DNA from 2 places in the Parabacteroides sp. CAG:2 genome. Region 2 is predicted to be linked to the other one. Evidence: riboswitches for the same ligand, from Rfam matches in the RefSeq annotation. Region 2 holds a riboswitch; the other holds the start of a gene.

Region 1 (3,218 bases), on a different contig from region 2:
AAAGATCGTAAGAAGTTCGGATCGCTTCCGGGCATCACGGATCGGGATTATTATACGAACTCTAATCACGTTCCGGTATATTATAAGTGCAGTGCCCGTCATAAAGCAGAAGTAGAAGCTCCTTATCATGATTTGACTCGTGGCGGCCATATCTTCTACGTAGAGATGGATGGCGACGCTACCCATAACCCCGAAGCGATCATGCGTGTCGTGGACATGATGGATAAATACAATATCGGATACGGTTCCGTAAACCATAACCGTAACCGTTGTCTGGATTGTGGCTACGAGAACTCCACCCCTAATCTGGAAGCCTGCCCGAAATGCGGCAGCAAACACTTGGACAAACTTCAACGCATCACCGGCTATCTGGTAGGAACCACCGACCGTTGGAACAACGCCAAGCTATCCGAGCTAAACGACCGTGTCACCCACAACTAATTTTCAATTTTCAATTACCATGTTGTCTATCATAGATATCATCGAAGATACCACCGTAGACGGTCCGGGATTCCGGACCGCCATCTATGCGGCGGGTTGCCCGAACAAATGCCCGGGTTGCCACAACCCCGAATCATGGGATATCAATAAAGGGAAGAAAGTAAAAGCGGAAGAGATCGTGGAAAAAGTATTGGCCGACGAATTCGCCAACGTCACCTTCAGCGGCGGAGACCCTATGTTCCAGCCGGAAGGTTTCACCGAGGTAGCCAAAGCGATCAAGGAAAAAAGCCAAAAGACGATCTGGTGCTACACAGGATATAAATTCGAGGACCTGATAAAGAATCCGGCACAAGCCGCCTTGTTGTCCTATATCGACGTATTGGTAGATGGCCGCTACAAACAAACCCTTCGGGATGAGAGCCTTTTATTCCGGGGAAGCAGCAACCAACGGCTGATCGACGTACAAGCGTCTTTAAATAAAAAGGAAGTCGTGAAATACAAGTACAACCCTTTCATTTAAGGAAATTCTCCAATTATAGCCCGGATATTAACAAGATTTCATACCTTTGTCCCGAATTGGTTCCGTTTCGCCCAACCGGGGTTACGGATTAAAAGGGAATCAGGTGTAATTCCTGAACAGTCCCGTTGCTGTGAAGCTCTATTTCAAACATTCCGGAAACACTTTCGCCACTGGTATATAAGAATATAGCCGGGAAGGCTTTCGGGATGGGAGTCAGTCAGAAGACCTGCCAGTTAGGGAGAAGTCGCTCGCGAGGACAGAGCGGCTTGGTACGAATCATTTTCTAAACAGGTTTTAAATAATGGTGTTATCCTTTGCTAGAAAGGGATACCTTGCTTGCGTATTATCGATGCTGGCGATAGGTATGTCCCATGGACAAAGCAAACTCGACTCTATCCAGCACTTGGACGAAGTTACGGTCACGGCCCGGAGTTTCAGCTTTAAAGAGGTAATTCCTTCCCAAAAACTATCGGGGAAAGAATTACAAAATTTGAACAGTCACACGGTAGCAGATGCTTTACGCTACTTCTCGGGTGTCCAATTGAAAGACTATGGGGGCGTAGGAGGTATCAAGACCGTAAATATCCGAAGTATGGGAACGAACCACATGGGTGTTTTCTACGACGGCATCGAATTAAGCAACGCACAAAACGGACAAGTAGACCTCGGGATGTATTCTTTGGACAATATCGAGGAGATTTCTTTATACAATGGCCAGAAGAGCGATATCTTCCAATCCGCGAAAGATTTCGGCGCGGCCGGTACGCTTTATCTGCGTTCTCGTCGTCCTCGTTTCGAAGATGGAAAAACAACGAATATCCGTGCCACGATGAAAGTCGGTTCTTTCGACGTTATCAACCCCTCGGCGCTGTTCGAATATAAGATATCTGAAAACGTAGCCACCTCTTTCAGCGCCGAATGGTTAAGCGGAAGCGGTAAATACAAATTCCGTTACCGCCGTATCAACCCTGCCGGAGAGATCGCTTACGATACGACCGCCGTCCGGGAAAACGGGGATATCAACGCCACCCGCCTAGAGGCCGGACTTTATGGCAAGATGAGCGACGGTACTTGGAATCTTAAGTTCTACAACTACAATTCCGAACGAGGAATCCCGGGAGCCATCGTAAACAACGTATGGAGACGTGGTGAACGGGTATGGGATACGAACTCTTTCATGCAAGGCTCCTATATCAAAGAAATCAATAGCAAATTCAAGACACAGGTGAACGCGAAATATGCATTCTACCGTACGCATTATGTGAATAACGACGACAAGCTGATTCATGTAGATAACCTGTATAAGCAACGAGAGATTTACCTATCCTCCGCGAATGTCTATTCCATCCTCTCAAACTGGGATGTATCCGCCTCTTACGACTTGCAATGGAACAAGATGAACGCCGATATGTACGGATTCGTTTACCCGGAACGCTTCACCAACCTCCTTTCGGTCGCCACGGCGCTCCGGTTAGGGAAAGTAAAATTACAGGCCAGCGGACTGGCGACCTTTATCAACGACCGTGTAAAAGAAGGCCCCACACCGGAAGCCCGGCAAATCCTTACACCCGCCGTATTCGCCTCCTACAAGCCGTTCGAGAAACAAGACTTTAATGTACGCGCTTTCTATAAACGAATCTTCCGTATGCCTACCTTCAACGATTTATATTACGCCGATATGGGAAACTCCAAATTAAACCCAGAATATGTAACCCAATATGATGCCGGCTTCGCTTACACGAAAACATGGGAGAACCATCTTTTCTATCGCTTCAAGATACAGGCGGATGGTTATTTCAACAAGGTGAAAGACAAGATCATCGCTTATCCCAAAGGCCAGCAATTCCGTTGGACTATGTTGAATTTAGGTAAGGTAGAAATCAAAGGCATAGATGTCAGCACGGAAACGACCGTCAATCCGGTAAAAGATTTATTCGTCACGCTACGAATACAATACACCTATCAAAAGGCCCAAGACTTCACGGATCCCTCGGATACCTATTACGGAGATCAAATCCCTTATATCCCTTGGCACAGCGGTTCCGCCATCGCGCAAGCGTCCTTCAAGGGATGGAACCTCAACTACAGTTTCATCTATGTGGGAGAGCGGTATAACCAGCAGGAAAATATCAAATACAATTATACGCAACCTTGGTATACCAGCGATATCTCCTTGTCGAAAGATTTGAAATTCAATTTCGGGCTTATCAAGGCCGCCGTGGAGGTAAACAACCTGTTAAGCCAAGATTACGACGTG
Region 2 (3,218 bases):
GTAAGTGAGCTATCTAAATTGTTGGAACACCGTGAATTTGTTATTTCCCGTATTTTACGTAACGATACGAATCGGATAGAGATCGTGGCGGGGAACACGGTATTGAATGGGGATGATAAGATTTTTGTTATTACCGCAGAGCATGACGTGGAGGCGATAAAGACTTTTATCGGTCAAGAAATACAGATGGATCGTAAGCAATGGATTCCGGCGGAAAGCCAGTTTATCAGCCGGCGTATTTTGGTTACCCGGTCTGAAATCAACGGTAAGCAATTAGGGGCTTTGCAGTTACGCCGTTTACATGGAATTAACGTGACTCGGATCAATCGTGCGGGGCTGGAGTTGGTAGCTACTCCTAATCTGGTCTTGCAAATAGGCGACCGGGTGACAGTGGTCGGTAGTGAATTGGCGGTGGAGAAAGTTGCCGAGACGCTGGGTAATTCAATGAAACGCTTGAATGAACCTAATTTGGTGACTATTTTTGTTGGTATAGTTTTGGGTATTATCGTGGGAAGTCTTCCTATTAGTTTTCCGGGTATTCCTCAACCGGTGAAATTAGGATTAGCGGGAGGTCCGTTGATCGTTGCGATATTGATAAGCCGGTTCGGTTATCGTTATAAATTGGTTACTTATACCACGCAAAGTTCTAATTTACTATTGAGGGAATTAGGAATCACGTTGTTTCTCGCCTGCGTGGGATTGAGTGCGGGTGAAGGTTTTGTCGATACGATAGTCAATAAGGGTGGTGTAGCTTGGATCGGTTATGGTTTTATAATAACGTTATTGCCTCTACTGATTATCGGTTGTGTGGGAAGGTATTTTTATAAACTGAATTATTTTACGTTGATGGGATTGATTGCGGGAAGTACGACCGATCCTCCTGCGTTAGCCTATTCCAATATGGCGGCAGGAAATGATGCGCCGGCGGTTGGATATGCGACGGTTTATCCATTGACCATGTTTTTGCGTGTGTTGACCGCACAGTTAATGATATTATTCTTTTATACATAGAATAAATATTTTGTTGTTAGTAATGTTTAGAAAAGTGTAAACTCCCTAGCCTTCCGCCGAAGTGATTCGCCGGGGGGCTTTTTTGTTGCTAATCAAAAAGTAAACATGTATCTTTGCGGCCAATCAAGGTGTAGATGTTATCGATTCCGATAATAATCAGTAAAAGGGAATCCGGTGCGAGTCCGGAGCTGTACCCGTAGCTGTAAGTCCTTGGAGCCCCGGCAAATCTTGTTGCCACTGCCTATCGGATAGGCGGGAAGGTAGCCGACAGAGGGTGGACGAGCCAGAAAACCTGCCATGATTTTGTTATGCGACGTTTCGGGTGAAGACGTTGGTAAACCTAAGAATTATTATGCGAGATTTATATCTTATAAGATGTCTGTGCGTTTTTAGCGTATGGTTATTTTCTTTGGGTGTCGCTTTCGGTCAACAGATCGATACGACGGCCTATCACGAGCTTTCCGGGGTGGAAGTAGTGGAGAAGGTACGTCCGTCGGTCACCCGTGAAGGTACGCCTTTGCAAATTATGGACCGGGCGGGAATCGATCGCTTGGGAGTACAAGACCTATCCGAGGCCGTGAAACGCTTCTCGGGAGTTACAGTACAGGATTATGGGGGGATCGGAGGATTGAAAACGGTCTCGGTACGTAGCTTGGGAGCGAAGCATACCGCCGTCAGTTACGATGGGGTGACGATTACGGATGCGCAAAGCGGGCAAGTCGATATCAGCCGTTTCTCGTTGGATAACGTGGAGATGGTTTCCTTATCGATCGGACAATCGGATGACATCTTCCAAACGGCAAGGGTGTATGCCTCGGCAGGAGCCTTGAATATACAAACCGGAAAGCCCACGTTTAAAGACAAATCGTTTCATACTTATCTTAAGGTTAAGGGAGGTTCCTTCGGGCTTTTTAATCCCGTGCTGCATTATGATCAAAAATTAGGAAAGCGTTGGAGCGCATCCTTACATGGTGATTTCGTGCGTGCGGATGGGCAATATCCCTATACATTGATTAATGGGGAATTGGAGACGAGAGAGAAGCGTAGAAATAGCGATATCCATGCTTACCATTTGGAAGGTAATCTATTCGGCGATTTTGGAAGGGGAGGCGAACTTTCCTTTAAGGCGTACTATTTTGATTCGGAGCGGGGGCTTCCCGGTTCTGTTAATTTATATAACAAGAACACTTCTGAACGATTATGGGATAATAACTTTTTCGTGCAATCGGGGTATAAGAATGTTCTTAATGAGAAATTTACGCTACGGGCCATGGCTAAGTATAATTATGCTTTTACTCGTTATTTAGATATAAATGATAAATATGCTGCGGGCGAACAAGTCGATTTGAATACACAGAATGAGTATTATGGCTCTGTAGGTTTGCTGTATACTCCTATAAAGTATGTATCGGCGACGTTGACTACGGATTTAACTCGCTCTATGCTGGACAATAATTTTGTGAACGGCCCTAATCCAAAGCGAATGGCCTCTCAATCAGTACTAGCGGTGCAATATAAGAACAGTCGATTCACGGCTACCGCTAGTTTATTGGGAACATATATCACTGATAAAGTGGAGCAAGGGGAAAAACCGGATGATAAGAGGCGTTTATCCCCGGCTGTAAGTTTGTCTTGGCGGCCATTCTCGGAAAGTACTTTGCGGATACGTGCCTCTTACAAAGATATATTCCGGGTTCCTACATTTACGGACTTGTATTACCTCCGTATGGGAAATACAAATTTGAAACCGGAAGAAACTTCCCAATATAATGTAGGGGTAACATGGAGTTCTTCCTGTGGGGATTGGCTGCGGCATTTCAGTATTTCGGCGGATGGATATTATAATACGGTGAAAGATAAGATCGTGGCTTTACCTACCATGTATGTTTGGAAGATGATGAATATGGGCGAAGTGGATATTAAAGGGGTAGATGTAAATTTATCTACACAATTCCGATTGCCCTTACGAATGAGCTTGCTTTTGGCTTCCACTTATTCTTTTCAATACGCGGTTGATGTGACAGATCCGGAAGCTAAGAATTATAAGGATCAGATTCCTTATACACCTCGTCATTCTGGCACGGTTTCCGTAACCTTGGAAAATCCATGGGTAAATGTCTCTTATATACTGACTGCGGTTGGTGATCGTTATGCATTGCCGCAAAATATAGATCGGAACAGGATTGATTCTTATATAGAACAGAGTA

What was found. A riboswitch is a leader RNA that binds a small molecule or an ion and turns the genes downstream of it on or off. The one in region 2 is predicted to bind cobalamin.
Region 1: it holds a riboswitch for cobalamin, as region 2 does, so the genes downstream of both, QVP94_RS00030 (TonB-dependent receptor) here and QVP94_RS10025 (TonB-dependent receptor plug domain-containing protein) in region 2, are expected to answer to the same signal.

Annotation. Positions count from the first base shown of each region.
Region 1 covers NZ_FR885248.1:6,991-10,208, reverse strand. Annotated here, with positions in the region: gene QVP94_RS00040 (anaerobic ribonucleoside triphosphate reductase) at 1-441, shown strand, start outside; gene nrdG (anaerobic ribonucleoside-triphosphate reductase activating protein) at 461-961, shown strand; cobalamin riboswitch at 1,002-1,209, shown strand; gene QVP94_RS00030 (TonB-dependent receptor) at 1,263-3,218, shown strand, end outside.
Region 2 covers NZ_FR885297.1:111,097-114,314, reverse strand. Annotated here, with positions in the region: gene QVP94_RS10030 (putative transporter) at 1-1,011, shown strand, start outside; cobalamin riboswitch at 1,121-1,325, shown strand; gene QVP94_RS10025 (TonB-dependent receptor plug domain-containing protein) at 1,364-3,218, shown strand, end outside.